One region of the Atlantibacter sp. genome, then DNA from elsewhere that is predicted to be linked to it. Evidence: predicted binding sites of a transcription regulator. Region 1 holds the regulator's gene; each other region holds the start of a gene.
What was found. The regulator PurR, encoded in region 1, represses purine synthesis genes. The targets are predictions, from matches to a motif close to CANGCAAACGTTTGCNTG.
Positions count from the first base shown of each region.

Region 1 (6,097 bases):
GCAAGCAGACAGCGCCTGCACGGCCTGAGCGGAGAAACCGCAGCTCGGCAGTTTCGGAGAGCCCTTCATATACAGCAGGATTGGGTTTTCAGCGATTTGGCGTTCAATTTTTTCGATTGTGGTGCTCATTGTCTTGCTTCCTCAAGCTTCTCAGGCAAACAGCCTGTATTTTACTGGTTATCAGGGAACCGTGTAAATCGGGTAGATACAACGCCACAGTCCCGGTAAACATGTGGCAAGAATAACATTTTCACCACGTAAAGCCTTACTCTTTCACTCAACTATTGTGCAAATAACCATCATGCAATTCGCCAGTTGGTTATTTTATTTGCGCCCGGTACCAAAACAGCGTTTTGGGATAATAACTCTCTTACCTTAGAGCAATTTTATAGATTAGAATCGACGGGTTTTTGGAAATCACCCGCTGGCATGATTGTCAGCTTAGTTCAGGGGAACGCTCAGTGGCGCGGATGAATAAAGTTTCGCTTACGCTTTGTGCTCTATTTTTTGCCTCTTTAAGCTTTACGCCATTAGCTCAGGCGTCGGAGAACGCACGTCCCTCAGCCGTGCATAAGCAAGTCACCAAGACCAAGACCAAGACCAAGACCAAGACCAGCAGCAAAAAGACCACGACCAGCAAGACCGCAGCAAAGAAAAAAACCACGAAAACACCAGCAGCAAAGACCGCGAAAGCAACCAGCGCTAAAAAAATCACCTCCGGTAAAAAAACTACCACCTCTTCCAAAACCGTAGCCAAAAATCGTCGGGTAGCTCAACCTGTGACCGCCGCTGCGGACGTCGTCAAACAGACCTGTACCACATCCCGAAAGACCGGCAAGAAAAAGTGCGTGACGGCAAAAGCCAGCAAGCCGACCAGCATTGCCGAAGCGCATAAAATGCGGGTGCAGAAAGCGCAGCAAACCGCTATGAATAAACTGATGGGCCAGATTGGTAAACCCTACCGCTGGGGCGGCTCTTCGCCACGTACCGGTTTTGATTGCAGCGGGCTGATTTATTACGCCTATAAAGATCTGGTGAAGTTCCGCATTCCGCGTACCGCCAATGAAATGTACCACCTGCGCGATGCCTCGCCGGTGAACGTGGCGGAACTGGAAAGCGGCGACCTGGTGTTCTTCCGCACCCGTGGCCGCGGCACCGCCGACCACGTGGGCGTGTACGTCGGCAACGGGAAATTTATCCAGTCGCCGCGCTCTGGTCGCGATATTGAAATTACGTCTCTCAGCGAAGATTACTGGCAGCGCCATTACGTGGGTGCACGCCGCGTAATGACGTCAAAAACTATTCGTTAATCCTCCCCCTGCCTGGCTAACAGGCAGGTAACTTCATCTTTTGCTTACCCTTTTGATTTGCTACCCTAAAGCCACACTAAATTTGTGGAATTTAGTGAAACATAATAAGGAGTGAAGCAATGTCGTTCGAATTACCTGCATTACCGTATGCCAAAGAGGCCCTCGCGCCGCATATCTCCGCTGAAACCCTGGAGTACCACTACGGCAAGCACCATCAGGCCTATGTCACCAATCTGAATAACCTGATCAAAGGCACCGCGTTTGAAGGAAAATCACTGGAAGAGATCGTGCGCAGAGCTGAAGGTGGGGTTTTCAATAACGCTGCACAGGTGTGGAACCACACCTTCTACTGGCACTGCCTGGCACCTCAGGCGGGCGGCGAGCCGACCGGCGCGCTGGCTGACGCCATCAACAAGGCGTTTGGCAGCTTTGCGGAATTTAAAGCGCAATTTACCGATGCGGCTATTAAGAACTTTGGTTCTGGCTGGACATGGCTGGTGAAAAAACCCGACGGCGCGCTGGCGATTGTCTCAACCTCTAACGCAGGGACACCGCTGACCAGCGACGCTAAACCGCTGCTGACGGTGGACGTGTGGGAACATGCTTACTACATCGATTACCGCAACGCCCGCCCGCAGTATCTGGAGCACTTCTGGGCGCTGGTAAACTGGGAGTTTGCGGCGAAAAACTTCGCCGCCTAAGCCCCATCACGGAGAAGGTCGCCCTTCTCCGTTTTTTTATTCCGCCGCACACAGCGTCTCGCGTTCACGTCTTGAAGACAGCACCACCAGCGCCAGCCCGACCGCCGCAATCATTGCGCCCATCACCGGCACCATGCTGAACCCTAACCCCGCCTGGATCACCGCGCCGCCTGCCGCCGCGCCCAGCGCATTGCCCAGGTTAAACGCCCCGATATTTACCGATGACGACAGTCCCGGCGCTTCGCTGGCAACGCGCATTACGCGCATCTGCAACGGCGGCACCACCGCAAAGGTCGCCGCGCCCCATACCACCATGCTCAGCGCCGCGCCAAATTCACTGCGCGCCAGCCACGGAATAGCGGCCATAATCACGATCAGCAGCAGTAAAAAGCCTTTCAGGGTGCCGGTCACGGATTTATCCGCCAGTCGGCCACCCAGCCAGTTGCCGAGGGAAAAACCGACGCCAATCAGCACCAGCATCGCGGTAACAAACAGCGGCGTGGCGTGGGTAACGTGCTGCAATACCGGCGAAATATAGGTATAGAGCGTAAACATCGCCCCCGCGCCTAAGACGGTGGTTAACAGTGCGCTGACCACCTGCGGACGCATCAGTACCGATAACTCTTTTTTCACGTCCGGGCGTTCGCCTGCGCCGCCTTTCGGCAGCGAGAACCACAGGCTAACCATCGAAATCACACCGAGGCCCGCCGTCGCCAGGAACGACATCCGCCAGCCGATAGTCTCGCCGAGCCATGTGGCAGCAGGCACGCCGCCGATATTGGCAATCGTCAGGCCCATAAACATCGTGGCGACCGCGCTGGCCTGTTTATGCTTCGGCACTACGCTTGCCGCGACCACCGACCCCAGGCCAAAAAACGCGCCGTGGTTCAGGCTGGTGATAATGCGTGAGACCATTAAAGTGGCGTAATCCGGCGCGATGGCGGAAAGCACATTGCCGAGGGTGAAAATCGCCATCAGGAAGATCAGCGCGCTGCGCCGTGCGCGATGAGACAAAAGCAGCGTCATCAGCGGCGCGCCAACCATCACCCCCACCGCATAGGCGCTGATGAGCATTCCGGCTGCGGGGATCGAGACATCGACACCTTTGGCGATGACGGGCAACAGCCCCATCGGTGAAAACTCAGTCGTGCCGATCCCAAACGCGCCGATAGCCAGCGCCAGCAACGGATAATTTATTTTCATAGGTGAATTCCAGAAATCGTGTCGCTTCACGTGTGTTTACTACACGGCGACCTGTCGCAAAAAAGAAGCAAAGAGTGACATTTGTCACATCAGAAAGGAAGTAACCATTTTGGCAAAAGATTTTTGCGCAAATGTGAATAATGAAGTGAAACAGAGGTGGGAGCCAGGAAAGGGAACCAAACACCAAAAAATAGCCATTTTCTGGTGTTTGTAATTGCCAAACGCGGTCGAAATGCAATTTCTGTTTAGTTCAGTACCGCAACTAAACCGGTTGCCACAATCAGTCCCAGCACGATAACGGTCGTCACCAGAGAAAATTTCAGGTCTGTGCTCATTTTTGCTCTCCTTGTTACCCACATTAAAAGTGTGTGCAGATCATTTTTGCATAAATTCAGACAAAATTACCACGGGATTTAAGCTGATATGCGTTTTCCCTCTTCCCCTTTTGCGCAAGATCAGACAAAATCCGTCGCTACCTTATTTTTCACCAGCCATTGACCCCCTCCTTTTAATGTCGCAATCCCCGACATACTGCAACCGAAATGTTGCGGACCGAGGTTGGCATAGGCAAACGTTTAACCTGTGATGAACAGGGGCTCGGAGAGGGTCTGGAGTAACAAGAATGGCAACAATAAAAGATGTCGCTAAACGCGCAAACGTTTCCACTACAACTGTGTCGCATGTGATTAACAAAACCCGCTTTGTTGCGGAAGAAACGCGCAATGCAGTTTGGGCAGCCATCAAGGAATTGCACTATTCCCCGAGCGCCGTGGCGCGCAGTTTAAAAGTTAATCACACCAAGTCTATCGGTTTGCTGGCGACCAGCAGCGAAGCGCCCTATTTTGCTGAAATTATCGAAGCCGTGGAAAACAGTTGTTTCACCAAAGGCTATACGCTGATCCTCGGTAACGCCCATAACAACCAGGAAAAACAGCGCGCCTATCTGTCGATGATGGCGCAAAAGCGCGTCGACGGTTTACTGGTGATGTGCTCCGAATACCCGGAATCCCTGCTGTCGATGCTGGAAGAGTATCGCCATATTCCGATGGTGGTGATGGACTGGGGCGAATCCAAAGCCGACTTCACCGACTCGGTGATCGATAACGCTTTCCAGGGCGGTTATATGGCCGGGCGCTACCTGATTGAGCGCGGCCACCGCGAAATCGGCGTGATCCCCGGTCCGCTGGAACGTAACACCGGCGCGGGCCGTCTGGCCGGTTTCCTGAAAGCGCTGGAAGAAGTGCAAATCAGCGTGCCGGAAAACTGGATTGTGCAGGGTGATTTCGAGCCGGAATCAGGTTATCGCGCCATGCAGCAGATCCTCTCACAGCAGCCGCGCCCTACTGCGGTGTTCTGCGGCGGCGATGTGATGGCGATGGGCGCGATTTGCGCCGCCGATGAGATGGGCCTGCGGGTGCCGCAGGATATTTCGGTGATCGGTTATGACAATGTGCGCAACGCGCGCTATTTCAGCCCGGCGCTGACCACCATTCATCAGCCAAAAGATTCCCTGGGCGAAACCGCGTTTAATATGCTGCTCGACCGCATCGTGAATAAGCGTGAAGAGTCACAAACCATCGAAGTGCATCCGCGCCTGATTGAACGCCGCTCCGTCGCGGACGGTCCGTTCCGCGATTACCGCCGTTAATCTTCCTGGAGCCGGTTATTCCGGCTCCATCAACCACTCCCGGTTCAGCGTTTCGCTATCGCCCAGATAATCCAGCAGCCACAGCAGCGCAGGCGAAGTATCGGTCTGCTTCCAGGTGAGGCAGCACGGGGAGTCCGGGAACGGGTCGTCCAGTTCCAGCTTTTTCCAGCGCCCTGCCACCACCGGGTCGTGCGCCACATGCGCAGGCACCATGCCGACGCACAAGCCGTTGTTTAAACACGCCACCGCTGTCGCCCAGTCTGGCACCACTACGCGGCGCTGATTATCCAGCAGCCAGGTGGTGCGCTTGGGCAACGAGCGCGAGGTATCTTCCAGTACCAGCGACGGCCACTGGCGCAGTTGGTCATCGCTGAGCGGTGTTGGTTCCGCCGCCAGCGGATGGCTGGCGCTCACCACACACTGCCAGCTTAGCGGCCCCATATCGCGAAACGCGAACCGTCCGCCCACCGGGATCGCCTGGGTCGCGCCAATCGCCAGCTCGACGCGCCCGTCCGACAGCGCATCCCACACGCCGTTAAACACTTCCTGGGCGACAATCAGTTCCACATCGTCGAAATGGCGATAGAAATCGAGGATTAGCTGGCGGGTGCGCGTCGGTTTGACGATATTATCGACCGCAATAGAGAGCTGCCCGCGCCAACCGTTGGCGATCTGCTGGCATTGCTGGCGCGTGACCATCATTTTTCTGATAACAGAACGGCCCTCTTTTAAAAACCACGCCCCGGCAGGCGTCAGCTCCACTTCCCGGTGACGGCGGATAAATAGCGGAACCGCCAGCCATTCTTCCAGTTGTTTAACGGTATAGCTCACCGCCGACGGCACCCGGTGCAGTTCCTGCGCCGCCGCGCTGAAGCTGCCGTTACGCGCCACCGCATCAACCACTTCCAGTGAATATTCAGACCACATGTTCTGCCTGCAAAAAATTTGAAAGGAACGTGCAAATATTAACGTTTCACAAGGACGATTGCACTTTTGTACACTCCTGCGTCCGTAATAAGCGTTATCAGATCAAAAAAGAAGAGAATTACCATGCGTCCTTCACGAGGTTTTTTAGTGTGGCTGGCAGGGTTAAGCGTTCTGGGCTTCCTGGCTACCGATATGTATCTACCGGCGTTTGCCGCCATTCAACAGGATTTGGGCACTGAGGCGTCCGCCGTCAGCGCCAGCCTGAGTTTGTTCCTGGCCGGGTTTGCCGTTGCGCAACTGGCGTGGGG
Region 1 covers NZ_DAMBQK010000009.1:27,838-33,934, forward strand. The annotation lists gene RT120_RS10300 (Grx4 family monothiol glutaredoxin) at 1-129, opposite strand, end outside; gene RT120_RS10305 (C40 family peptidase) at 462-1,310, shown strand; gene sodB (superoxide dismutase [Fe]) at 1,430-2,011, shown strand; gene RT120_RS10315 (MFS transporter) at 2,048-3,214, opposite strand; gene RT120_RS10320 (YnhF family membrane protein) at 3,460-3,549, opposite strand; gene purR (HTH-type transcriptional repressor PurR) at 3,837-4,862, shown strand; gene punR (DNA-binding transcriptional activator PunR) at 4,878-5,789, opposite strand; gene punC (purine nucleoside transporter PunC) at 5,913-6,097, shown strand, end outside.

Region 2 (6,097 bases), on a different contig from region 1:
GCACGTTGTTTGGTAATTAAACCTGGCAACATAACGAGGGCTATCTCTTGATCAGCAAACCAAGAATAGCCGCGAACGGTTGTCATTGCAACGTAGGCGGTTATATGACGTTCAAACAAGCCTTTTGGCTTGCGGTCTTAACGTCGATCATCGGGCCGATTGTGGTCGCGCTGATCCGTTATTTCCTCAGCTTCTAAGCTAATTTGGGCGTCATCGCTGCTGTAATGGCACCCTGCGCCCGAACGGGCCGCAGGCGTAAAAACCTGCGGCCTTTTTGCCTGGAGACAAAAAAGCCCGGCCACAGCGACCGGGCTCCGATTAACGAATCACATCATCCCTAATATTCCGGGCAACCACAGCGATATCGCCGGGACGTAAGTCACCAGCGCCAACACCACCAGCAGCGTGGCATAGAACGGCAGCATTGCGCGCACCACGTCCTCGATTTTGCGCTTACTGACGGCGCTCGCCACGAACAGCACCGAGCCTACCGGCGGAGTGATCAAGCCAATACCCAGGTTCACCATCATGATCATCCCGAAATGCACCGGGTCGATCCCCAGCATATTGGTCACCGGCAGCAGCACCGGCGTCAGGATCAGGATCAGAGGCGCCATGTCCATCAGCGTACCCACCAGCAGCAGCATCACGTTCAGGTACATCAGGATGACGTATTTGTTATCCGACAGCGAGGTGAAGAACTCGGTGATGCGCATCGGCAGTTGCATATAGGTCATCACCGCGCCAAATGCCGCCGCGAAACCGATAAGGATCATCACGATGGTCACCGTTTTCACGGTGCGGAACATCAGCTTTGGCAACTCGTTCCACTTGTAATCGCGGTAGATAAACATGGTCACGAAGAACGACCATAAGCAGGCCACCGCCGCGGATTCCGTTGCCGTGAACACACCCGTGAGAATGCCGCCCATGATGATGACCACAGTCATCAGGCCCCACAGCGCGTCGAAGAAAATCTTCAGCGCCTGTTTGAACGGAATGCGCTCGCCTTTCGGGTAGCCGCGTCGGTGGGCGAAGCCCATGCACAGTACCATCAGGCTGACACCCAACAACAGGCCTGGCAGCACGCCCGCGATAAACAACGACGCGATCGACACCGTACCGCCCGCCGCAAGCGAGTAAATCACCGAGTTATGGCTGGGCGGGATCAGAATCGCCTGTACCGAGCCGCTGGCGGTAACCGCCGCCGCGTATTCGCGCGGATAACCTTTTTTCTCCATTTCCGGGATCATCACGCTGCCGATGGAAGCGGTATCCGCCACCGAGGAACCGGAAATTGCGCCGAAAAAGGTCGAGGCGACGATATTCACCAGCGACAACCCGCCGCGAATAAAGCCCACAAAGATATAGGCGAAGTTCACCAGACGGCGTGCGATACCGCCTTCCGCCATGATTGCCCCCGCCAGAATAAAAAACGGGATCGCCAGCAGGCTGAATTTATTCACGCCGCTGGTGATTTGAATCATGATTGCTTCCAGCGGCAGATCGATATACAGCGCCCCAACCACGGCGCTCAGACCTACCGCAAAGGCCACCGGCATGCCGACCGCCAATAATACGCCCAACGTACAAAGTAAAACGAACGCGTCCATGAGGCCCCCGTTAACCGTGATTGCCGATAAGCACTACCGGACGATTCTCCTGGGAACCGAACAACAGCCGCTCAATAACGAAAAGAATAATGATCGCCGAGCCTATCGGCAGTGGCAGGTAACTTTCACCGGAGGTCAAAATGGGGAATTCCGCCACCGGCTGTTCCCAGAGTTCAATGCACAGCAACGCGCTGTACCAGAACATAATCCCGGAAATAGTCAGCATCAACAGATCCACCAGTTTGGCGCACAGGCGCTGCATCGCCGGTGGAATACGGTCAGTCAACATGTTGACCGCAATATGCGAGTTAGCGCGATAGCTCACCGCAGCCCCCACAAAGCTGAACGTCACCATGCAGATAATTGCGATGGGCTCCGGCCAGGATTCACCACGGTTCAACACGTAGCGGGAAAAGATGCCAATCGGGATGACAATCGTCATCAGCAGCAGCGAAAACCCGGCCACAAACATGGCGAACAAATACAGGCGATCCATCCACTTTATATATAAAGAGGTCATAAATACTCCGGGAATATGCGCCGGGCTAGCCGGCGCCTGAGATCACTGTACGTCTGCTATCGCTTTCATCAGATCCTGATGCTTATCGCCAAACTGGGCGCGCACCGGCTCTGTGGCTTTAACGAAAACAGCTTTGTCGATGTCGTGGAATTGTACGCCGCCCGCTTTCATTTTCTCCAGCGCCTGGGCGTTATAGGCGTCCCAGAGTTTGCGCTGTTCCATCTGGGCTTCGCGGGCCAGGGTCAAGATTTTTTGCTGCTGATCGGCGTTGAGCTTGTCCCATTTCACTTTGGAATAGAGCAGCATTTCCGGGGTGATAAAGTGGCCGCTCAGGGTATAGTTTTTAGCGACCGGCATGTAGTTGTGGGCGATAAAGGTCGGCGGATTGTTTTCCGCGCCGTCGATAACGCCGGTTTGCATGCCGCTATACACTTCACTCACGCCCATCGCGACGGAGTTGGCACCCATATCTTTCAATGTGGCCAACGCCACCGGGCTACCCTGAACGCGGATTTTCATCCCTTTCAGGTCTTCCGGCTTCACCACCGGTTTCACGGTGATCAGGTTACGCGTGCCGGAATCCATCCAGCCCAGGAACACCAGTTTCGATTTCGGGTTATTAGTCAGTTTCTCACCGATTTGTTTGCCGATATCGCCGTCGATCACTTTGTGCATATGATCTTCATCGCGGAAGACATACGGCAGCGTAAAGACTTCGATATCTGGCAGGATAGCGGCAACCGGGGCCATTGAGACGCGAATAATATCGATAGCGCCCATTTGTGCCTGCTCAATCATCTGCTTCTCATCGCCCAGCACGCCGCCAGGAAACACTTTGATTTCAAGATCGCCGTTGGTTTGTTGTTTGAGCTTTTCACCCATGTTTTGCACGGCCACCACGTTGGGATAACCCTGCGGGTGGACGTCGGCGGCTTTTATGGTCTGCGCCAGTACGGTTGGTGCGAATAACGCGGTGGAGAGGCACAGGCCGGCCAAAACCGGTATCAGAGTCTTTTTCATCGGGTCAGCTCCAGAAGGTACGTATGTAAGAGGTAAAACGTTGTTTTGATTTTCCGCTTATAAACTAGCCGAAGATGTTAAAAGACGTGGTGAAGCACTTCACAAAAGTAGCAAAATATGAAACAGGGGTTTAAAGAGAATGCACCAAGGGTTCAGCGCAGAGTTTTATGCCTCTGCGCACAAACAATCAGTGTTTTTTACGAAGTAAATAGCGGTACGGCAGAGCTTCCGTTTGCGATGCGATCAGATCGTGCTCCATAAAACGGCAAAATCCTGGGATATCGCGCGTGGTGGCCGGGTCATCAGCGATGACCAGCAGCGTTTCGCCTGTTTGCATGCCGCGCACGGTTTTGCGCACCATCATCACCGGCTCAGGGCAACGCAGCCCCTGGGCATCCAGGGTATGATCGGGATGGTTAAAAAGGTCGGTCATGGTTATCTCGGGGAAAGGTAAAAACGGCACTAGTTTACCCGGGGATTTAGTCGGTGCAAGCCAGGTTAACGATTGCGTTAAAATTAACCATTGCAAAGATAAGCTGAAGCAGTATGATGCGGCGGTTTTGATTCTGGGTTCCCTCACCCCATCCGACAAAAAGGTCACAATATGACGACGTTTACATCACGCCAGCGCCGCAATGCGCTTATCTGGCTATCGCTGTTTCATTTGCTGGTCATTACGTCCAGTAACTACCTGGTGCAGCTACCGATCACCATTTTCGGTTTTCACACCACCTGGGGCGCGTTCAGCTTTCCCTTTATCTTCCTGGCTACCGACCTGACCGTGCGGATTTTTGGCGCGCCGTTAGCGCGACGCATCATCTTTGCGGTGATGATCCCGGCGCTGGCGATTTCCTACGGCATCTCCTCGCTGTTTTATATGGGAAGCTGGCAGGGATTCGAGGCATTAGCCCACTTCAATCTGTTCGTGGCGCGTATCGCAACGGCAAGCTTTATGGCCTACGCGCTGGGGCAAATCCTTGATGTGCATGTGTTTAACCGCCTGCGCAAAAACCGCCGCTGGTGGCTGGCCCCGACCGCATCGACCCTTTTCGGCAACGTCAGCGACACCCTCGCGTTCTTCTTTATCGCCTTCTGGCGCAGCCCGGACGCCTTTATGGCGGAGCACTGGGTAGAAATCGCGCTGGTGGATTACTGCTTCAAAGTACTTATCAGCATCGTGTTCTTCCTGCCGATGTACGGCGTACTGCTGAATATGCTGTTGAAAAAACTGGCAGATAAATCTGATTTCGCGCGGTTCCAGCCGGGTTGACGGTCGCCAGGAATTCTTGTGATAAGATGCGGAGCAAGGTCACTTGACCGTTATCGTAAAGGAAGAATTCAATGCGCAATCTGGTTAAATATGTCGGGATTGGCCTGCTGGTGATGGGGCTGGCGGCCTGCGACAACAATGACAGCAGCAAGCCGGCGGAAGGCGCCGCAGCCGAAAGCAATGCGGCAGCTCAGCAGGTCACTCTGCTGGACGGCAAGCTGAGTTTTTCGCTGCCGGCGGATATGACGGATCAGAGCGGGAAGCTGGGCACCCAGGCCAACAATATGCACGTTTATTCTGACGCTACCGGGCAGAAAGCGGTAATTGTGATTGTCGGCGACGACACTACCGAAGGGCTGGATGTGCTGGCGAAACGCCTTGAAGATCAGCAACGCAGCCGCGACCCACAGTTGCAGGTTGTGACCAATAAATCCATTGAAGTTAAAGGCCATACCTTACAGCAGCTGGACAGCATTATTTCCGCCAAAGGCCAGACCGCGTACTCGTCTGTGGTGCTGGGTAAAGTGGATAACAAACTGCTGACCCTGCAAATCACCCTGCCAGCAGATAACCAGCAGCAGGCTCAGGCAACGGCTGAAAACATTATTAATACCCTGGAAGTGAAGTAAGGCGATTCGCTTTCGTGGAAAAAGCCTGCCAGTGAAAACCGGCAGGCTTTTTTATTTGATGAAGTGATGGGCGCAGCAAGATTTAAATCAATAGTTTAATCCAGACCAGGCCACAATTACTGTCTCTTTTGTGCTCCTCGATTAATTTTCCCTTCCCCTTAGACACTTCAGTTATTACATCCTGCAATACTGGTTGGACAAAATTTCCCAAACCTAAATTTTCAACGTATATTCGTATAACCTCATTCCTCATATGGATACGTTATGCAGGCATCTGATTATTTAAAGATGAAGTTCCAGAGCGACCGGCAATTGGCTATTTATGGACAGCAAGGCGTTGCTGGAACGTGGAAGGCGTTAAAAGGGATCGGTTCTGATATTTACTCAGGAATGGAGCGTGTAAGCTGGTATTCATCGTGCTTATTCCCCGGCTATCACGATGTGTGCGATGAGCTTCTTTCAGAAGAAAAGAGAATGTATCTCTCAATAGTGTCTATTTACCGGTATCGTGATGTAATAGCACAAATGCTCTATCTTTATTTTGTCAGTATTTTAAACGATTCTGAAAATAGAAATGAACAAAATCGCGTTCGCAAAACGGATTCCAAAGTAACAGGGCTAGTTAAAAACATCCCGGCAAGCAAGACTGCACGTTTAGCGATAGCATTGGCGCTGGCTAAATCTCTTTCAGCATCGGGTCTACTCTCAGATGTTGTCGTCGAACGGCTTGCACGACGCGTACCTACCGCTGTCATGGCGCTTCAATTGATTGGCTCGGACCAGAAGTGCGCTCTTGCTGCCCGTCACCTGAAAACATTAGATCCGAAGTATTACGCTATCCTGTATGGCGCACAGCTGGAGATGCTTTACTACTTTGTTGAGCCGTTCCTGTCGGATCTGATAAATAAAGTACAAATGGGATTCTATCAGGATTTCGATGCAATTTATGACGACTTAAAGGGCAAGTGACATGTTTAAGAGCCTGCTATCAATCCTATTTACGGATATTTTATTCCCCGTTTATATTTTTGCGTGCGCCTCTTTA
Region 2 covers NZ_DAMBQK010000007.1:131,069-137,165, forward strand. The annotation lists gene RT120_RS09170 (TRAP transporter large permease) at 327-1,613, opposite strand; gene RT120_RS09175 (TRAP transporter small permease) at 1,624-2,133, opposite strand; gene RT120_RS09180 (TRAP transporter substrate-binding protein) at 2,176-3,153, opposite strand; gene tusA (sulfurtransferase TusA) at 3,341-3,586, opposite strand; gene RT120_RS09190 (7-cyano-7-deazaguanine/7-aminomethyl-7-deazaguanine transporter) at 3,758-4,423, shown strand; gene RT120_RS09195 (DcrB family lipoprotein) at 4,495-5,052, shown strand; gene RT120_RS09200 (hypothetical protein) at 5,317-6,021, shown strand.
Region 2: tusA (sulfurtransferase TusA) is a predicted target of PurR. The motif match lies at 3,648-3,665, and genes of this name have one in related genera.

Region 3 (6,097 bases), on a different contig from region 1:
AATGTCCGATATGCCGGGAATTGTTCGCGGGTCATACGCTGTATCGTTACCATTAGGCCTCCCTGATGCCGCCTTATTGTTATAGGTTTAGTTCCTGAAAAACCGTTTTCGCAGTGAACATGGCATTCAGCGCTGCCGGAAAGCCCGCATAGAGCGACATCTGGATAATGACTTCCACAATCTCTTCTTTCGTGCAGCCTACATTCAGTGCGGCGTGAATATGCACGGCCAGTTGCGGCTGCGCATGCCCCAATGCGGTGAGCGCACCGACGGTAATCAGTTCGCGAGTTTTTAGATCTAACCCCGGACGGCTATAGATATCGCCAAATCCAAACTCAATCACATAGCGCCCTAAGTCAGGCGCGACATCAGCCAGCGCGGTAATCACTTTTTCGCCTGCTGCGCCGTCAATTTCTGTCAGTCTCGCAAGCCCTGTTTCGTAGCGTGTCGTTGTCATAACGTTATCCTCTTTGATGTGATAAGAGGCACGTTAATCCTTCGAGTTAACTCCAGGTCAAGCGCTGTTTTTGATGAGTTCGCTATCGTAATGCGCCATCTTCGCTTTCAGGCGATCCAGATGTTGATGCTGCTCTGCCAGGCGCTGTTCAAGCCGTTCAGCATGCTGAGCTAATAATGCACGCCGTTCATTAACCGTTGCATTGCCCTGACTTCTTAACGCGGCATAACGCTGGATTTCTGAAAGCGGCATATCTGTTTCTTTCAGACGAACAATAAAAGCCACCCATTCGACATCGGCTTCCCGATAATCACGATGACCGCTGCTATTCCTGTCAGGGACCAGTAAACCCAATTTTTCATAATAACGAAGCGTATGCGCCGTGAGCCCGGTTAGTTGTGCGAAGTATTGGATACGCATGAGGCCTCTTTAACGATGATCAGAGGCCTCACGGGGCCTCAATAAGAAGAGTACACTTTAAGAGGTTGAGAGAAAACTTCACCTGCCTGCTCCGCTTTCTTTTTCGCCGCTAAAAATCGCTCGAACATTTCGATTTTTTGCATCTTGATAGCTTCATAATCAATGTTTTCATTCATTTTTTTGGCTTCTTTTTTGAATGACATAATAAGCTCCCTCTGTTTGTATATGCAGTTTTTTTAACAGGGCATACCGGTTAATAACCTTGTCATAAATGCGCTGAAGTTCATGGCTATACGCCTGAAAAATCATCACCTAAATGCGTTCAATCTCAGCGATTTGCAAAATGATGTCAATTAACGTCCTGTACAAATAAAGAGCTTCGGCAGCATTGAGATCCAGCGCGCCGGGCGGCTTATCAAACAGAGTTTCGCATTCAGAATTATCCATTGCCGCGACATTGCAAAAACTCACAACGCTAACTGTTAGCGATGCAAGGTCGCCAGAACCTATCTCGTAAAGCCATCTGGTTTTGTCATTTTCTTTACAAAAGATCAGCCTGAAAGTTATCTGTCGGAACGGTTCCAGAGAAAATGTAAAGCAGATATCCGTATATCTAAAAACATCAAACCCCTGCAATTTTTCATGCAAGATCTCATGCATATACCCTGGCATATCAGCATCTCGTCCTTCATCCTGGACGAAAGATTACACAAACGGTAGGTAATGGGGGGCAGCGTCAGCGTGTATAAATAAACGATCAATAAAACAATCGAAGAGAATTGCGAGACATCTTCATAACCCAACCCATAAAAAAACCCCCGACCAGGTCGAGGGTTTTCACCGCTTAACGCTTAACGCTTAACGCTTAACGCTTATGCATAAACCGGGTAGCGGGCGCAGATATCCAGCACTTTCTGCTTCACGCGTTCGATGGTCGCTTCGTCATTGATATTATCCAGCACGTCGCACATCCAGCCAGCCAGCTCTTTCGCTTCCGCTTCTTTAAAGCCGCGACGGGTAATAGCCGGGGAACCGATACGAATACCGGACGTCACGAACGGGCTCTTCGGATCGTTCGGTACGCTGTTTTTGTTGACGGTGATGTTTGCGCGGCCCAGGGCTGCGTCGGCTTCTTTACCGGTCAGGTTTTTATCAACCAGGTCCAGCAGGAACAGGTGGTTTTCAGTGCCGCCAGATACCACTTTGTAGCCACGGTTCAGGAACACTTCCACCATCGCTTTGGCGTTTTTCGCAACCTGCTGCTGGTAAACTTTAAACTCTGGCTCCATCGCCTCTTTCAGCGCCACGGCTTTCGCTGCGATAACGTGCATCAGCGGGCCGCCCTGCGCGCTAGGGAATACGGCAGAGTTCAGTTTTTTGTACAGCTCTTCGTCGCCACCTTTGGCGAGGATCAAACCACCGCGTGGACCCGCCAGGGTTTTGTGGGTGGTTGTGGTCACAACGTGAGCATGGGGAACCGGGTTCGGGTAAACGTCTGCGGCAATCAGACCTGCCACGTGCGCCATATCAACGAAAAGATATGCGCCGATGCTGTCTGCGATTTCACGCATTCTTGCCCAGTCAACCACACCAGAATAAGCAGAGAAGCCGCCGATGATCATTTTCGGCTTGTGGGTCTGGGCCTGCTTCGCCATGTCTTCGTAGTCAATTTTACCGGACTCATCAATGCCGTAAGGGATGATGTTGTACAGTTTGCCCGAGAAGTTAACCGGCGAACCGTGAGTCAGGTGACCGCCTTGCGCCAGGTTCATACCCAGAACGGTATCGCCCGGTTGCAGCAGCGCGGTATAAACCGCAAAGTTAGCCTGAGAGCCGGAATGCGGCTGCACGTTAGCGTAGTCCGCGCCAAATAGCTCTTTTGCACGGTCAATCGCCAGTTGCTCAACGATATCCACGTATTCGCAACCGCCGTAGTAGCGTTTGCCCGGATAACCTTCAGCATATTTGTTGGTCAGCTGAGAACCCTGAGCCTGCATAACACGCGGGCTGGTGTAGTTTTCGGAGGCGATAAGTTCAATATGTTCTTCCTGGCGAACCTTCTCCTGCTCCATAGCCTGCCACAGTTCGGCATCATAATCGGCAATGTTCATTTCACGCTTTAACATCCGCATCTCCTGACTCAGCTAACGGTAAACTTTTACGGCAATAAGGGGCCCTTTTTGGGCAACGGGCAACAGTGTAAACCGATTAACAGTGTGAAGATAGGTCTTGACAAAGGTTTTTACGCAAACGATTGGCTTCAGGCTACGCAAGGCTTCAGCGCCCTTCACAATCGCCACTTGTCACGGAATTCTTTTCAGGATCGTGATGCAGGTTTTTCATTAACACTCAATAACAAAATCTCAACAGAGACCCTTTACAGCGCAGGGATAAATTTATAAGATGCATTCAAAATGCATATTATAGACACCTGCAAAGGAACACCCTGATGTTAGACGCTCAAACTATCGCGACTGTAAAGTCCACTATTCCTCTACTGGCAGCAACGGGCCCGAAACTGACCGCCCACTTTTATGACCGGATGTTTGCTCATAATCCCGAACTCAAAGATATTTTTAATATGAGCAACCAACGCAACGGCGATCAACGTGAAGCGTTGTTCAACGCCATTTGCGCTTATGCTACCAACATCGAAAACCTGGCGGCGCTGTTGCCTGCGGTGGAGAAAATTGCCCAGAAGCACACCAGTTTTCATATCAAGCCTGAACAATACAACATCGTCGGCAGCCATCTGTTAGCGACGCTGGATGAGATGTTCAGCCCAGGCCAGGAAGTGCTGGATGCCTGGGGCAAAGCCTACGGCGTGCTGGCGCAGGTATTTATTAACCGTGAAGCGGAAATCTACCAGGAAAACGCCGGAAAATCTGGCGGCTGGGAAGGCACTCGTCCGTTCCGCATCACTGAAATCAAACAGCAAAGCGCGCTGATCACCAGTTTTGAATTTACCCCGGTAGACGGCGGTCCGGTGGCGGATTACAAGCCCGGCCAGTATCTGGGCGTGTGGATTAAACCTGAAAACTTCGAGCACCAGGAAATTCGCCAGTATTCCCTGACCCGCAAACCAAACAGCAAAAGCTACCGTATTGCGGTGAAACGCGAAGGCGAAGGGTTGGTGTCAAACTGGCTGCACGGCCATGCCAAAGTGGGCGATGTGATTAATCTGGTAGCCCCGGCGGGTGATTTCTTTATGGACGTGCCGCCGACGACGCCTGTGACGCTGATTTCCGCGGGCGTGGGCCAAACGCCGATGCTGGCAATGCTGGATAATCTGGCCGCCAATCACCATGAAGCGCAGGTAAACTGGCTGCACGCCGCTGAAAACGGTGATGTGCATGCCTTTGCGGATGAAATTGCCTTACACGGTAAATTGCTGAAGCATTTTGATTACCATATCTGGTATCGCGTACCGTCGCAGCGTGACCGTGAAAGCGGGCGTTTCCACAGCGAAGGGTTGATGGATCTGCTGAAGCAGGAAGGCGCGCTGAAGGTTCCGGATATGACGTTTTTCCTGTGCGGCCCGGTGGCGTTTATGCAGTTTGCGGCGAAACAACTGGTCAGCCTGGGCATTGACCCGGCAAACATCCATTACGAATGCTTCGGCCCGCATAAAGTACTGTAATAAAAAGGGGGATATTATCCCCCGATAATTCTTCTCAGGTGAGGGCGTTCTGCGCCCTCACCTTTTTTATGCCGCAGACGGGGCCGGGCCATTATTCAAATCGCGCTTCACTTCGGTGAACTGCTCGCCGTTCTTGTTATGCAGGTGCACTTCAAGCTGGTTGAACGCGATATTAATGTCGTTTTCACGGCACAGACGATCGATAGTGCGGTTCAGTTCATCCACGGTGTAGCTGCGATCGCGCAGTTCACGCACGTAAAGACGCAACTCGTGATCCAGCGTGCTCGGTCCGAAGGTAGTAAAGAACACCGATGGCTCCGGATCGTGCATGACTTTCGGATGTTCCATCGCGGCCTTTAACAGGAGCGCTTTTACCTTGTCCAGATCCGATCCGTAAGCCACGCCGAGGCGGATCACCACGCGGGTGATGGTATCGGTCAACGACCAGTTGATCAGCCGCTCGGTCACAAACGCCTTGTTCGGGATAATCACCTCTTTACGATCGAAGTCGGTGATGGTGGTGGCGCGGATACGGATTTTGCTCACCGTTCCCGAGAAGGTGCCGATTGTGACGGTATCGCCAATACGCACCGGACGCTCAAACAGGATAATGATACCGGAAACGAAGTTACCGAAAATCTCCTGCAACCCGAAGCCCAGGCCGACCGACAGCGCCGCTGCCAGCCATTGCAGTTTGTCCCACGACACCCCGAGCGAACCGAAAATAATCATCGCCCCCGCGCCGATAATCACGTAGTTGAGTATGGTGGTAATGGCGTATGACGTGCCCTGCCGCATATTGAGGCGCGACAGCACCAGCACTTCCAGCAGGCCCGGCAAGTTGCGGATCAGCGCCCAGGCGACCGCAAACGCGGCCAGCGCAAACAGCAGGCTCCCCATGGTGACGTGCTTCATCACCGCCGCCCCCGCTTCAGTGCCGTTGTAATTCCACAGCACCACGCTGTCGAGATAGGCGAAGACGGTGATTAAATCTGACCAAATTGCCCAGAACACCACGCCGAATAGCGCAAACATCGTCAGCATTGCCAGACGCAGCGTTTGCTGGTTGATCTGGTCAAGACCCAGCGGCGGCTCTTCTACCGGCTCGGCACCCTCGGCCCCCTCTTTGACCAGATTCTGGCGACGGGCGATAGCGCGGCGATAGGCGATACGGCGCGCCGCGACGCTTAACCCGCGCAGCACGGTCTGGTACAGCAGGTTCCAGACGATCACCAGATAAACGGTATCAATCCAGCGTCCAGCCAGGCGCAGTGTGGTGTAGAAGTAACCTGTCACCGTCAGCACCAGCAACATAACCGGCACAATCGCCAGCACGGTGATCGTGACCAAACGCATGGTGTGCGATTCTTTATCGCGCCAGCTTTCCCGGCACATCGGCCAAATCAGCGCGGCGATCACCAGCAGGTTGATGAAAATCATCGCCTGCCCCAGTACATCGTCCATGAGATTAAGCGGCGATAGCTCCGCAACCACCGACCAGAACAGCAATGGCAACAGCGCCAGGCTTACGCGCACAATCTGGCGACGCCAGTGGCTGGTGAGTTGCGCAGGCATATTGA
Region 3 covers NZ_DAMBQK010000012.1:9,210-15,306, reverse strand. The annotation lists gene RT120_RS12345 (GNAT family N-acetyltransferase) at 1-53, opposite strand, end outside; gene RT120_RS12340 (carboxymuconolactone decarboxylase family protein) at 80-457, opposite strand; gene RT120_RS12335 (MerR family transcriptional regulator) at 515-877, opposite strand; gene RT120_RS12330 (hypothetical protein) at 916-1,080, opposite strand; gene RT120_RS12325 (hypothetical protein) at 1,190-1,549, opposite strand; gene glyA (serine hydroxymethyltransferase) at 1,750-3,003, opposite strand; gene hmpA (NO-inducible flavohemoprotein) at 3,327-4,517, shown strand; gene mscK (mechanosensitive channel MscK) at 4,584-6,097, opposite strand, start outside.
Region 3: glyA (serine hydroxymethyltransferase) is a predicted target of PurR. The motif match lies at 3,121-3,138, and genes of this name have one in related genera.